2 linked regions of the Nitratifractor salsuginis DSM 16511 genome follow. The protein of the gene in region 1 interacts with the protein of each later gene in a pairwise test. Links are inferred from orthologs where the notes say so. Each region holds a gene or a part of one and is shown on either strand. Other genes may lie near its edges.

Region 1 (7,459 bases):
GCCGCGGCCATCGCCGAAAAGCATGGAGCCGAAGCGATCGTCATCGGGGTTGTCGAGGAGGACAGCAGCGGATACCCCGATTGCCGGGAGAGTTATATCCGGGCGATGGAAAAGGCGATCAACCTCGGTACCAAAGAGGAGACGAAGATCACGATCAAAATGCCTCTGGTCCATCTGCGCAAATCGGAGATCGTCACCAAGGCGCTGGAGATCGGGGTCGACCTCTCCCACACCTGGAGCTGCTACAAAGAAGAGGAAGCGGCTTGCGGAGTCTGCGACAGTTGCCGGCTGAGGCTGGAGGGGTTCAAACAGGCCGGGGTGGAAGATCCCATTCGCTACGCAGAATCAAAGAACGATTAACGATACCCCGGGATCAATCCGGGTAGCGGATCACCTCGGGGTCGTCGGTGATGTGCTGCCGGAGCTGAGGGGTGGACCGCTCCTGCGACTCATCGAAAAGGGGCCGGTCGGGTGTCCGGATGGTAGAGCTCTTTCGACGCTGACGTGGAACGGGATGGTAGGAGTAGGTGGGATCGTCGCTCCAGTGTTGAGGGCGGCAGACGGTGCGTCCTTTTATCCAGCCCGCCCGATAGTTTGGCGAAGAGGCGGAGAGACGGTAGTCTTTTCGGAAGGTTCCGCTGCCGGTTTTGCAGCCGTCCCGAATGCCCTGCCGCAGAGCCGGATCGTCGACGCGTCCGAAGTCGTGGCCCTGGACACAGAGGTGACCGGCCCTTTGGCTGCCGGGGGAACAGGGGGGCAGAGAAGGGGCACAGCCCTGAATCAGCGGTAACAGCGTGGCAATCAAAGTGCCTGTTTTTATATACTTTCGCATAGGGACTCCCGGAATTTTTATGATATTCTATCGCAGAGACGGAAAATTTCTGTATTAAATTCTATGAATATTCAAAGGTGACCATGCGCTATCTCCTTGCGATTTCTTTGCTCTTTTCGCTTTCTTTGCCGGTGCTCGGCTTCGATCGGGGAGGGGCCAAAGCGGTCAATCTCCTGCGGCGCAGTGCGGGGATGATCCCTCTGAAAAATGATTATACCCTCTCCCGTTCGGCCTACCATCACGCCAAATACCTGGGCCGCCTCCATCGCAAAGGGCATCTGGAACGTCCCGGCTCCGCCTACTATACCGGCCGCACACCTTTTGACCGGATGGTTCAGGCAGGGTATCCCTCCCGGGCCGGTGTGGAGAATATCTCTTACGGCGATTCCACTTATACCCATTCGGTGGGGGTATTGATGTCGACCCTCTACCACCGGCTCGCTTTTCTCGATTTTCGTATCGACAGCCTGGGCAGCAGTGAATACGGCAACCGTCGGGGCCGGATCTATGTCTACGATATGGCCTCTTCGGCGGTGGCGAAACTCTGCCGGGAGCATCCCAAAGGCGGAGGCCGGGAGGTCTACGGAGTCTGCGCCAATGGGCAGGGCTTGCCGCTGGGTCCTTTCCGGCAAGCCCTGGCGGAGGTGGAACGTCGCAATCCCGCCCTGGTCCTCTGGCCGCCGCCGGGAGCCCGGAGGGTGCCGCGCACCTTTATCCGGGAGACACCGGACCCGATTCCGGGGATTTATCACGCGGGCTATCCCGTGACGGTGCAGTTCAACCCGGCCCGCTACCGCCGGGTTCGGATGAAGAGTTTTCGTCTTCTCGACGGAAAGGGCAGAGTGGTTCCTTCCAAGATCCTCACATCACGGAACGATCCCCATCACAAACTCTCCCCTTATGAGTTTGCTTTGATCCCATTGCGCCGCCTTGCGCCTCATACGCGATACACTGCGGTATTTACCGGGACGGCTGACAATAAAAGGATCGAGAAACGGTGGCAATTCACGACAGGGGGCTAAGGGGTTTTTGTGAAAAAGATTGAAGAGTACGGAACCCCTTTTCAGCGCGAAGTCTGGGAAGCTTTACGTTGGATTCCCCAAGGTTTTGTGACGACCTACGGAGCGATCGCGCAGTACCTGGGCCGGCCTCGGGCCGTGCGGGCTGTGGGAACGGCCGTGGGCCGCAATCCCTACGCCCCCGAGGTCCCCTGCCATCGTGTCGTCCGTGCCGACGGGAAGGTCGGGAATTACAGCGGCGGAGAAGGAGTTGCGACCAAGATTGCTCTTTTGGAAAAGGAGGGAGTGGAGATCAGAGAGGGGCGCGTCGTGGATTTCGCGAAACGTCTCTACCGTTTCGACGATCAGCAGGTGACGAGGTCGGAGGGGAGCTGATCCCTCTGGTCGGGGAAGATACTCTCCACGTTGAGCTCGGGGTGGATCAGCTCTCTGAGTTTTTTCTGGATCACCATTTTGGTAGTCATAACGCTCATAGAACAGCCGTTGCAGGTGCCGCCGAGCTCCACATAGGCCGTTCCGTTCTTGACTCCCAGGAATCCCATGGTTCCCTCATGGGATTTGACATACTCTTCGATGGAGGGAAGGTAGTTCTTGATAGCGACACAGAGGTCTTCATCGCTGAAAGGCATCATCGGAGAATCTCCTATATCTGATAAATTTTGTCAGAATATAGCCAAAGATGTTTAAAGGAAGCTAAAAGTGCGTTGTCTCAGTTGTCGAGGTTGGAGTCGTGATGTGATCTGCCCTGTCTGTCGGGAAACGCTGCTGGCCCCGAAGGTCTCCACACGCAGGATCGGCAGTATGGATGTGGTGAGTTTTTTCCGTTATCAGAATATCGATCAGCTGCTTCTGAGTAAGCACAAAGCCCTGGGATATCGGATCTATCGCTTCTTCGGCCGGAGGTATCTACGCCCATTCCTCCAGGCTTTTGCCGAGGGGTTGGAGGCGCCAGCCCATCTCCTCCCCGTGGACGATCTGCCTCAGGGGGGATACTCCCATACAGCGGCTATGGCTCATACCGTCGCCGTAGAGAAGATCCGTCCGCTCTATGGAGCACTTCGTGCCCAAAACCGGGTCCGCTACGCCGGGAAGAGCCTACGCTTCCGGCTGGAGAACCCAAGGGATTTTCACTATTCGGGCCCCAAAGGGGTCGATGTGATCCTCCTCGACGATATCATCACCACCGGCTCGACCCTTTCCGAAGCGAAGCAGGTTCTTACAGCCGGCGGGGTCAATGTACTTTTCGCACTAACGATCGCTGATGCAAGGGAGAACTAGCTGCCTAATGACGCTATAACCTCTTTGAGTTGTTCTGGAATGCGTCGTGGTCGGCCCATTACCACATAGACAAGCAGTACCTTCATCGAGAATATCCTCTCCTCTCCCCGAAAGATCTGCTGTTCAAGTAGGATACTGCTGTGTCGCTCCTCCAAAAGATCGGTACGCACCTCCAATAGATCCCCGAGCTTCGCCATCCCGACAAAGTCCGCTTCGACTCTCCGCACCACAAAACCGATCTCCTCTTCGCCATAGGGCATTATCCCCCGCTGAAAGAAGATTTCGCTTCGGGCACGTTCGCAGTATTTCAGATAGTTAGCGTGATAGACAATGCCGCCGGCGTCCGTATCCTCATAATAGATCCGTATTTTCACTATCTAGCCCCCGTATATTGGGCATTTTAAAGGCTCCCATCTTCGAGTGTGCCCAAAACTGTGCCCATTTTTTTCTATTTTCTTAAGCCGTATCTCGTCATAAAAAATTAATCTTTGCTTATGTTGTCACGTGGAAGGGTTGTCCTGATCTGCTTAGGCATGTAATATCTAAATTGTTTGGGATAGATGAAAAAGTCCACATTTCCACATTGCTCAGAAATGTTGTTCCAGGATTGTATATTCAGATGGAGTTTTAAGACACCGAGGGTCGGAAATTTTCCAATATTATCTTTGACTAAAAAATTAGCCAACTCAGTCAAAGCAGGATTGTGCCCGACTATAAAAATTTTATTATAGTTGTCTTCTTGAAGTGTCAATGTATTCAAAAGTGTTTCAGGGCGTGTGTTATATAGTTCATTCATATAATGAACTTTTCCCGAATAACCGATTTTATCGGCAAGATAATCAGCTGTTATTTGAGCCCTGAGCGCTGGGCTGGAGAGAATCAGATCCGGTTTGATATTTTGTAGCGACATATATGAGCCGATCGTTTTGAGGTCTTTAAAACCTCTTTTTTTCAAGCCTCTCTCAAAGTCACTTAGCTTTCCATCGCTCCAGTCCGATTTTGCATGACGTATTAAATATAAAGTTTTTATATCACATCCCTTGCTTCATTTGATTCTAAACAACTGAGATTGTTTAAAGTTCTTTCATGGCCTGTGACATATTTTTGACCGCTTTTTCCATAATCATTTTGGCAAGAGCAACATTGCCGTCATCTCTAAAAATAGCAAATGTGGTTAGTTTGGAAAAGTTATCTCCAGAAGTATCCCCCGAAGAGTTTACCAAAAAGACATGACCGTCCTCTGTCCTCGCTTCAACCAAAGAAGCCTCGGCAAAACCGACGTCTAATGAGGATTCTGAAATCATTCTAAAGGCATCGTTGAAAATACTTGCGGAATATGCGATATCAACATTCGTATTTTCCTCATCCATGTACAAAGTTTCCCCTGAGAAATTAAGTACGGCTGAACCAAGATATCCGTTTACGGAACGGAGTCGTTTCATTGCTTGATCGAATTCAATCATTTCTTATCCTTTTATTTAAATTTATGCATTAACTATTTTGGATTTTATCCATCACTTCATTAAATGTATCAAATGAAGCACCTTGTTCTTCCAAAAATTCTTCGAGAAGTTTGGCAGAGGCTTCCATACCTCCTTCCTTTTCCGCCTCTAAAAGCTTTTTATAGAGTGGTTCAATTACTGTTCTGGCATTTGGGGATACTGCCTTTCTTGTAGAAACATAATTCCTGAAAGATCCATCAGGATTGGTGGCTACTCTCACATGTGCATAGACCCAGTAGTAAGCCCCATCTTTGGAGAGATTTTTTACGAAGGCTTTAACGTCTTTCCCTGCCTTGATTTGGTCCCAAAGAAATTTGAAGATGATTTTTGGCATATCCGGATGCCTTACTATTGAGTGAGGTTTATCCAATAATTCACCTTGAGTATATCCTGACAGCTTCACAAAAATCGGATTAGCATAAGTAATATTTCCTTCCGCATCACCCTTCGTAACGATAATGTCGACCTTTTTGACTTCATGCTCTATATCGGTTGGTGTCGTGCTCACAAAAACTCCTTCTGTAGAATTGTAAAAATTGTGTTTAATTATAATTTATAATTGGAATTATAGCTTGAAAAGTATATTATACTATATAAAGCTATAGAAGTCATTTAAGATTATTCCTGCCTCAATAATTTTCATATTCGGAGAATATTTTTTTAATATCCATAATTTTAAATGGCTTTTTAACAAATGAATTATAAAGATTCTTCTCCTCTTCTGTCAAAGTAATGTCACCTGTAATGGACACAGAGTATATTGGCTTTATATGTGTATGTTTTGACTCAAGTTCTCTATAATATTTTAATAATTTTGATCCTATTATTTTTGGCATATTTTGGTCTATGAAAACAATATCGTAAGGTTCCCCTTTTTTGAGTGCATTGTACATCATCTTTATTGCATTCTCCGCATCTGTTTCATATGTTGGATCGCAGTATATTCCCTCCAACATAAATTCTAACAATTTTATATTGACTTTATTATCATCTATAATAAGCACTTTCGGTTTTTTCCTTGACGAAACGAAACTATATAAAGTGTCATAATAGTATGAATTTTTAGATATTATAGTAAAATCTTTGAATTTTTCTTTAGAAGAAACGGACAATAATTTCTCTTCAAATATTAAAAGTTTGATTTCTTTCTCTTTGGATAGAGAGACAATCTCATCATTTAATTTATGTTCAAAACATATGAGATGAGTAGTGTTTGTAGCTATCTTGTCGGATATAGTAATTTTATTATCAGGAATCCCTGATTCTTGCAAAAATTTTGATATGTAATAAATATTTGGATCATCGGCGTTGTTTGTATATAATAAAATATTTTTATTAATGTTTGTGAATTTTGGATAAATAGGTTCATAATTTGCGATCTCTATAGGTATATCAAAATAGAAAATACTGCCTCTATCTACTTGACTCTTGAGTTCGAGCCTTCCTCCTAAATCTTTGACATATTTCGAACTGATAGCCAGACCTAGTCCAGTTCCTCCATAGTGAATTTTCGTATCTTCGTCTGCTTGTTTAAAAGCCTCAAAGATCTCCTGTTGTTTATCCTCTGGAATGCCGATACCTTCATCTTCAATAGTAAATTTCATACGTTTCATTCTTTTATCAAATGTAACTTCAAATTTTATACTCTTTCCAGGAGGAGTGAATTTGTATGCATTCCCTATAAGATTTATTAAAATTCTTTTCAGTTTTATGTCAAAAATCCTAATCCCTTTAGGAATATTCGGATCAATAGAGACAATATAGTCGATGCCTTTTTCCGTCATATTGGCAGTAAAAAGGTTTGAGATGTCCGAAAGGTATTTTGAAGTGATAATTTCTGATATTTTTGTATTTTCAGTTTCATTTTTTGATTGTAAATGTTCCAAGATTCCATCTACTAAAGTATTAATGTATTCTGCGCTCTCTTTTGCTCCAGACAAAAGTGATATTAATTTTTTATTATCAAGATGTTCTTCCATCAATTCCAAAAAACCTGAAAGATTATTGGCCGGTGTTCTTATATCATGAATAGTATTGGCCAAAAACATTAAAATATCTTTGGAATCTCCATTGGAATTTTCCTCCTTTTCTTCAACCGCTTCGTTGATTAAATCAACAATCTCGGATTCCTCATATTCAATACCTCCCTTTTTTGTATTCAAGAGAATGGATACCAATTTGATTAAATAAGGGGAAAGTGATTCAAGAAGATCCAGATCTTTTTTTGTATAAGATAGAGAGTTTTTTATACTGCGTGACAACCTCACAATCGCAAGAATATTGTCATTCTCAACGATTGGGTATACGAGTTGAGATCTAATTTTAAAATTTTCAGGGTTATCGATAGATTCCTGGAAATATTTTTCACTCTTTACATGATTATAAAGACCAGGCTTCTTTGTTAAATAGCTTACACCGAGCAGGCCAGTGGGATTGTTCATAGAAATTTCAATAGTTTTATCTCCTATCTCATATAGTGTATTCTTTTCCTTATTCACAATAAAAAACGATACATAATCTGATAAAAACATTTCAGATAATATATTTCTTATTATCTGGTTTATTTCGACAGGGTCTTCAGTTTTGGAGATTTCCTGCATCCCTTTTATAAGTACGTTGATTAAAGCTGTCGCGTTTCTCAAGGTAATCCTTCTTGATTCAGATACTTTAATTCGAAATTATATTATACATAAAACTAATAAAATATGTATATAAATCCAGTATTTCAAGTTTTTTCTGAATAATATATTTTATTATATTCTAGCGTTCGATCGAATACCCTTCCGATTCCCGGTCGATGACCTTTTGCATCTCATCCCGGATCTGTT
Region 2 (6,918 bases), 370 kb from region 1 along the record:
TGGAAGGGGAGCCCTTTCTATACCAAGAGGGGGGTGCTTACCCGTTGGCCCTTTGTCGCGGTGATCACGCCCCAGGGTGTGGAGATCGATGCCCTCGATGGGAAGCTGCATTACAGTTCCAAAGAGCAGCTTCTCCAACTGCAGGGAATCAATGTCGATGCCGAAAAGCTTTTGGCTGCGATGAAGCAGATCAAGGGGAGTGCTGCCGCAAAAGGCCGCCTTGTCGTCCTGGGGAAAAAGAGCCTGATCCGTTACGGCCCCTATGTCCTGCTGACGGATAATTATCGCCTGGTCAAACGGGGAGAAAATATCGACTTTGCCGGCGCGCTCGGCTCGGATCGCCTCAGCTTCCAAAAGCATGGAGGGGATTTGAAGATCATGGCCGAGGGGATCGGGGATCGGATGCTCCACGCGCTGATTCACTTCAACGGGATCCAGGAGGGACGTTACACGATTCACGTAACCGGCAATGATAAAAAGGGATATACCGGTGAGATCCTGATCCACGGCGGGGTTCTGCGCGGGTTCAAAGCTTATAACGATCTGATCGCACTGATCAACGCCGTGCCGGCTCTGGTGAGTTTCTCCAGTCCGGGATTCAGCCACAAGGGGTTTGAGCTCAAGCAGGGGACGATCCTCTTCACCCTCAAAGGGAAGCGCCTCAAGCTCGGTCGTATCCTACTGGTGGGCAAGTCGGCTACCGTGGCGGGCAAAGGGGTGGTGGAGCTTGACTCGAAACGGCTCGATGTGGATCTGGCGATTCGGACCGCGCGGGAGATGGGCAAAGCGCTTTCGACGATTCCGGTCGTCGGCTATATTCTTTTCGGCAAGGACAAGAGCCTCACCGCCGGCGTGAAGATCACCGGCACGCTGGACCATCCCAAAGTCCACACCAATCCCGTAGGCGAAGCGCTCCTTTACCCCCTGGAGCTTCTCAAACGCACACTGACCGCGCCTGCGCATCTCTCCGAGCCCGAGGAGGATACGGAATTGCTGACGACGCCTCCGCCGGAGCAGGCCGCACCGCTGCCGCCTCGGTTCCGGGGAAGTTCAACCCCGGAGAACAACACTTCCAAAAAACAATCCGATAACTACTGATCTGCGGAGTTATTCGTTGCGAAGCACCTTGAGGGGGTCGGTCGATGCCGCTTTCTTGGCGGGATAGAGCGCTGCGAGCAGGACGATGACGGCGGTACCCGCCAGAATCATCGCCAGATCGCTCCAGAGCAGGTCCACCGGCAGGCGGCTGGTGCCGTAGACATCGGCGGGAAGGGTGATGATGTCGAAGTGGGTGAGGACCCAGATCCCCAGGAAGCCCAGGAGCGTGCCAGCGACGATCCCGGCGGTGCCGATGGCGACGCCAAGGCGGAAGAAGATTTGCCGGATCTCCCGGCGGGTCGTTCCCAGAGTCCGCAGCAGCGCGATCTCCTTGCGGCGGCTCATCACGGTCATCAGCAGAGAGCTGACGATGTTGAGGGCCGCCACGAGGATGATGAGGAGCAGGACCAGGAAGAGGGCCTTCTTCTCCATCTGCATCGCCGAGAAGAAGTTGCCGTTTTGTTGCCACCACCCTTCGACATCGGCGTCGTCGGGGAGGAGCGCTTTGATCTCTTTGATGGCACCGAAGGGGTCGTCGGTGTAGAGATGGACTCCGTCGTAGCGGTCGGGGGCTTTCTTGAGGATTTTGTGAAAGGCTCCCAGTGTGGTATACATCAGGGCTTTGTCGTAGGCTTTGAGCCCCGAATCGAAGGTGCCCCGGAGCACAAAGCGCTTTTGCAGGGGGAGGGTTCCCAATCCGGCCGCCTGATATTGGGAGAAGAAGAGGGTGATCTTTTGCCCCGGGCGGGCGTCGAGGACCATCGCCAAATCATCGCCGGTGATCAAGTCATAACGCCCCGGCCGGGTGATATTGTGCTCTTTGAGGGTCTTGGCGAAGATCGGGTTGATGGCGGCCTCTTTGGCGAAATCGACCCCATAGAGGATTCCCCCCTCCAGGGCTTCGCCGTTGCGGGCGATCACCTGGGTGGTATAAAAGGGACTCATTTTCATTTCGGGGAAGCGTTGACGGATCTTTTTGAGGGTCGCGCGGCGCACACCGCCCGAGTAGCTGATGATGGTCAGGGGGTAATTCATGACGAAGAGCTTTTTCTCGAACTCTTTTTGCGTGCCCGTCATGATTCCCATAGCGATCATCAGGACCATCACCCCTGCCGCGATGCCCAGAAAGGCCAGCAGAGCCGAAACGAAGATAAAGGGGTTTTCGGGATCGTAGCGAAGATAGTGACGGACGATCCGCCGGACCAGGCGGGAGTCGGCGGGAAGTGCCATCAGGCGAGGAGGCCCTTCTTGGGGCCGCTTTTGCCGCAGCAGTTCTTGTATTTTTTGCCGCTGCCGCAGGGGCAGGGGTCGTTGCGCTTGGGTTTGTGGGGCGCGACGTAGGGAGTGTTCTGTGCATCGGTCGTATCGGAGGGGAGCTCCTGATATTCGTTGCTGATGAGCTCCTCTTCGGGCGGTTCGAGCTCTTCGAGCATCTTCTCGGCGGCTTCGAGCTCCTCTTCGGGGGCACTGAAGTCAAACTGGACCAGATAGAGCAGTTTGAGGGATTCGAACTTGATCCGGCGGACCAGAGCTTCGAAGAGGCGGTAACTCTCCTGTTTGTACTCGACCAGGGGGTCTTTTTGATTGTAGCCCCGCAGGCCGATTCCGGTTTTGAGCACATCCATCTCGTAGAGGTGTTCCCGCCACTCGGTATCGAGGACCTGGAGGATGAGGATCTTTTCGATCTCTTTGCGCTGCTCTTCGTCGAAGATGCTGAACTTGGCTTCATAAGTCTCTTTGAGAATTTTCAGAGTCTCTTCGCGGATCTCGTCGGCCTCTTTGCCCTTGAGCCGCTCGGGGGCGATCTCCAGGCCGGTGTACTCTTTGACCAACGCGATATAGCGATCGAGGTCGTAATCTTCGCTGGGTTGCCCGGCAAAGATCTCCGCTTCGTGGAGCAGATAATCGACCAGCTCTTCGAGGTTCTGTTGGATCTTGCCTTCGATGTCGTACTCGGGGTCGAGGAGCTGATTGCGGAAGGCATAGATCGCTTTACGCTGGTAATTGGCGACATCATCGTATTCGAGGATGTTCTTCCGCGATTCGTAGTGCATCGCTTCGACCTTTTTCTGGGCCTTTTCGATGCTGCGGGTCACCAGCTTGGATTCGATGTATTCCCCTTCCTCCATTCCCATGGAGTTCATGATCTTACCGATCCGTTCCCCGCCGAAGATCCGAAGGAGATTGTCTTCGAGGCTGAGGAAGAATTGGCTCTCTCCCGGATCGCCCTGGCGTCCGGAGCGTCCCCTCAGCTGGTTGTCGATCCGGCGGCTCTCGTGCCGCTCGGTTCCCAGGATCGCCAGGCCGCCCAGTTCACGGACTTCATCGTCGATCTTGATGTCGACCCCGCGTCCCGCCATATTGGTCGCGACGGTGACGGCGCCTTTTTGGCCGGCATCTTTGATGATCTCCGCCTCCTGCTCGTGGTTCTTGGCGTTGAGGACATTGTGAGGGATCTTCTCTTTTTTGAGCAGCTCGTGGAGCATTTCACTCTTTTCGATGGAAGCGGTTCCCACCAGGACGGGCTGGCCCTTTTCGTGGAACTCTTTGATCCGGTTGACGACCGCGTTCATTTTGTCTTTTTCAGTCTTGAAGATCAGGTCGGGCTTGTCGATACGCTTGACCGGGACGTTGGTGGGGATGGTGATGACGTCCAGGCCGTAGATTTGGCTGAACTCCGTTGCTTCGGTCTGGGCGGTTCCCGTCATTCCCGCCAGCTTCTCGTACATCCGGAAATAGTTCTGATAAGTGATCTCCGCAAGGGTCTGGGACTCTTCCTGGATCTTGACCCCTTCTTTGGCTTCCAGGGCCTGATGGAGCCCCTCACTGTAGCGGCGCCCTTCGCTGAGGCGCCCGGTGAACTCGTCGACGATGATAATTTCACCGTCACGCACGACATAATCGACATCTTTTTCAAAGAGGTTGTGGGCTTTGAGGGCCTGATCCAGGTGGTGGACCATCGCGGCGTTTTCCAGACTGAAGAGGTTGTCGACCTCGAAGAGCTTTTCCGCCTTCTCAAGCCCCTCTTCGGTCATGACGATGGTACGGTTCTTTTCGTCCACGACGAAATCGCCGGTGGTCTTCTTGGGTTCGCCGGGCTTGGTGGGGAGCTCTTCGCCCCGGACCAGTTGTCTGGCGACCGCATCGGCCTTCATATAGAGGCTCTGATCCCGCTGGGCGGGTCCGGAGATGATCAGCGGGGTCCGCGCTTCGTCGATGAGGATGGAGTCCACTTCGTCCACGATGGCGTAGTAGTGGTCCCGCTGGACCTTCTCTTCGAGGCGGACCTTCATGTTGTCCCTCAGGTAGTCGAAACCGAATTCGTTGTTGGTTCCGTAGGTGATGTCGGCATCGTATTGGGCTTTGCGCTCGAAATCGTCCTGGATCTCACTGGTGATGCAGCCGGTGCGGTAGCCGAGGAATCCATAGATCTTCCCCATATCGGCGGCATCCCGCTTGGCCAGGTAGTCGTTGACGGTGACGACGTGGACGCCGCGCCCCAACATCGCATTGAGGACCACGGGGAGGGTGGCGACGAGGGTCTTTCCCTCACCGGTTTTCATCTCGGCGATGTTCCCCTCATGGAGGACCATCCCCCCGACGAGCTGCACATCGTAGTGGCGCAGGCCCAGGACCCGTTTGCTTACTTCCCGGGTGATGGCGAAGGAGTCGTAGAGGACATCGTCCAGGCTCTTCTCCCCGGCCTGCACGGCCTGCTTGAGCTCGTCGAAGGAGGCTCTGAGCTCTTCGTCGCTCATCTTTTCATATTTGGGCTCCAGGGCATTGACCCGCTCGGCCCGTTTCATATACCGTTTGACCTTCCGATCGTTGGCACTTCCGAAGACTTTCATTACTGTATTAATCATCGTGCTTCTTTTACCTTCGTATAATATCGGGTAATTTTATCGAAAATGGGTTAATCCATGATGGCTCCACGATGGAGCGGGATAATTCGCTATGATTTCGATAAGAAAAGGAGCCCAATGTTTTTGAAATATTCTTTAATATTAATTGCACTTTTATTCACATTGAATGCCCAGGGGATCACGCTGCCCGCTGCGATGGAGGCAAAGTTCGTTCAGAAGGTCACCAACCCGAAGAAAAAAGTGATCCGCTATGAGGGAAGATTGGTGATGGATAACAAATCCCGCTTCAAGTGGAGTTACCTCAAACCGAGCAAAAAAGAGGTTTGCAGTGACGGCAAGAGGGTATTGGTGGTCGATCACGACCTGGAGCAGGTGAGTACCTACCGGATGAACCGGGGTTTCGACCTGGCGGCGGCGCTGAAGCGGGCGAAGCACTATAAAGGGCGACTCTACACCGCAGCCTATCAGGGACGAACATACACCATCGCCGTAGATCCCAAGGGGTATATCGAACAGATCGCCTACCGTGACGATATGGACAATGTGGTCAACATCCATCTCTACAATGTCCACACATACGCCAAGCCTATGCCGGCCGGACGTTTTCGCTGCACCTACCCCAAAAGCTATGACGTGATCGAAGGATAGGTGATGGAAAAAATCTTTGCCCAGTTCAACATCGACGCGATGGTCTTCGGGGCGATTGTCGCCTCGGTGGTGCTCGCCTTTATCCTGGTGGTGGTGATCTTTTCGGTCCGCTACAAGAGCCAATATGAAAAGATCGAAGACCTCAAAGAGCGTCTCAAAGAGCGGGAAGAGAAGATCGCCATGCTCGAAGAGAGCCTCAGAGAAGTCCAGATCCTCAACGCTTCCCAACGCCAGGAGATCCAGCAATACCAGGACATCGAAGAGCGCTACAAAGCCGAAAAGGCGAAGGTGGAGGAGCAATTGGCCCTTGCCAGAGAGCGCATCGAAGCCCAGCGGGAGAAGATCGCCGATCTGGAGGGGAAACGCAAAGAGTTGGAAGTGACCCTGGAAAACACCCGGGAGAACCTGGCCAAGGCCAACGAAGAGATCGAAAATGTCCGCAAGCGCAACGAATTCTGGGTGGAACAGCTCTCGGAGCTGCGCACCAAACACGAAGCGATCAAGTCGCGGCTGAGGCGTTATGAGAGCTGAGCGTTGAGCGTTGAGTGTTGAGATTATGACGTTCTATCGATGATATATCGGACGGCATTGAGGTAGCTTTTGGTGTTGAGTTCTGCTCTCTTGTAGGCGATGTCGAAGGCTGTGCCGTGGTCGACGCTGGTACGCAGGATGGGCAGATTGAGGGAGACGTTGATACTCTCGTCGAAGTGCAGGGCTTTGAGGGGGATCAGGCCCTGATCGTGGTACATCGCCACGAAATAGTGAAAACGGCGGCGCATAGCGGGGGTGAAGGCGGTGTCGGGAACCAATGGCCCTTCAAAGGGCCGATTTTGGATTTTGGATTTTGGATTTTGGATGATGCGGTTGGCGTTGTCGATGGCGGCTTCGATGATACGCTCTTCGTCGCCCAGGACGCCATGATCCCCGGCGTGGGGGTTGAGGCCGAGCACGGCGATCTCTTCGGCGCCGGTTTCTCGTTGAAAGTCGAGGAGAAAGCGGGTGAGCCTCTCCTCATTCATCGCTTCGGGGACCTCCTTGAGAGGGATATGTTCGGTGTAGAGTCCCACATACATCTGGGGGCAGCCGAGCATCATAATCGCTTCCCGGCCGAAAAAATCCCGCAGGGCATCGGTGTGCCCCTTGTAGGGGATCCCCGCCAATTCCCAGGCTTTTTTGTGGATGGGCAGGGTGCAGACCGCGTCGGCGTGCCCTTCGGTGCAGAGCTCCACGGCGGCTTTGAAAGAGGCGAAGCTGTAACTTCCCGCCGCCGCATCGACGACACCCGGACGGATGGTGAATGGCTCTG

The links. The genes of interacting proteins can lie anywhere in the genome.
Region 2: the proteins of NITSA_RS07695 (region 1) and secA interact in binary tests that used the Escherichia coli proteins (3 or more experiments, as listed by UniProt). The link is inferred for Nitratifractor salsuginis DSM 16511 from one-to-one orthologs.

The regions. Positions count from the first base shown.
Region 1 is NC_014935.1:1,519,390-1,526,848, reverse strand. Bases 1,815-4,673 are described here. They hold NITSA_RS07695 (YbgC/FadM family acyl-CoA thioesterase), read right to left. Parts: upstream 3,504-4,673; coding sequence 3,126-3,503; downstream 1,815-3,125. Other genes in these bases: NITSA_RS07680 (PAS domain-containing protein), read right to left, coding at 4,621-4,673; NITSA_RS07685 (hypothetical protein), read right to left, coding at 4,203-4,592; NITSA_RS07690 (SixA phosphatase family protein), read right to left, coding at 3,611-4,141; NITSA_RS07700 (ComF family protein), read left to right, coding at 2,551-3,129; NITSA_RS07705 (NifU family protein), read right to left, coding at 2,196-2,483. Also shown: 7-cyano-7-deazaguanine synthase QueC, read left to right, coding at 1-360; NITSA_RS07720 (hypothetical protein), read right to left, coding at 374-832; more of NITSA_RS07715, read left to right, coding at 916-1,814; more of NITSA_RS07680, read right to left, coding at 4,674-5,139; NITSA_RS07675 (ATP-binding protein), read right to left, coding at 5,261-7,273; NITSA_RS07670 (lysophospholipid acyltransferase family protein), read right to left, coding at 7,392-7,459.
Region 2 is NC_014935.1:1,152,015-1,158,932, reverse strand. Bases 2,128-5,340 are described here. They hold secA (preprotein translocase subunit SecA), read right to left. Parts: upstream 4,965-5,340; coding sequence 2,328-4,964; downstream 2,128-2,327. Other genes in these bases: lolA (LolA-like outer membrane lipoprotein chaperone), read left to right, coding at 5,082-5,340; NITSA_RS05835 (ABC transporter permease), read right to left, coding at 2,128-2,328. Outside these bases: NITSA_RS05840 (YhdP family protein), read left to right, coding at 1-1,098; more of NITSA_RS05835, read right to left, coding at 1,108-2,127; more of lolA, read left to right, coding at 5,341-5,612; NITSA_RS05820 (hypothetical protein), read left to right, coding at 5,616-6,143; pdxA (4-hydroxythreonine-4-phosphate dehydrogenase), read right to left, coding at 6,167-6,918. UniProt on the Escherichia coli protein: Required for protein export, interacts with the SecYEG preprotein conducting channel.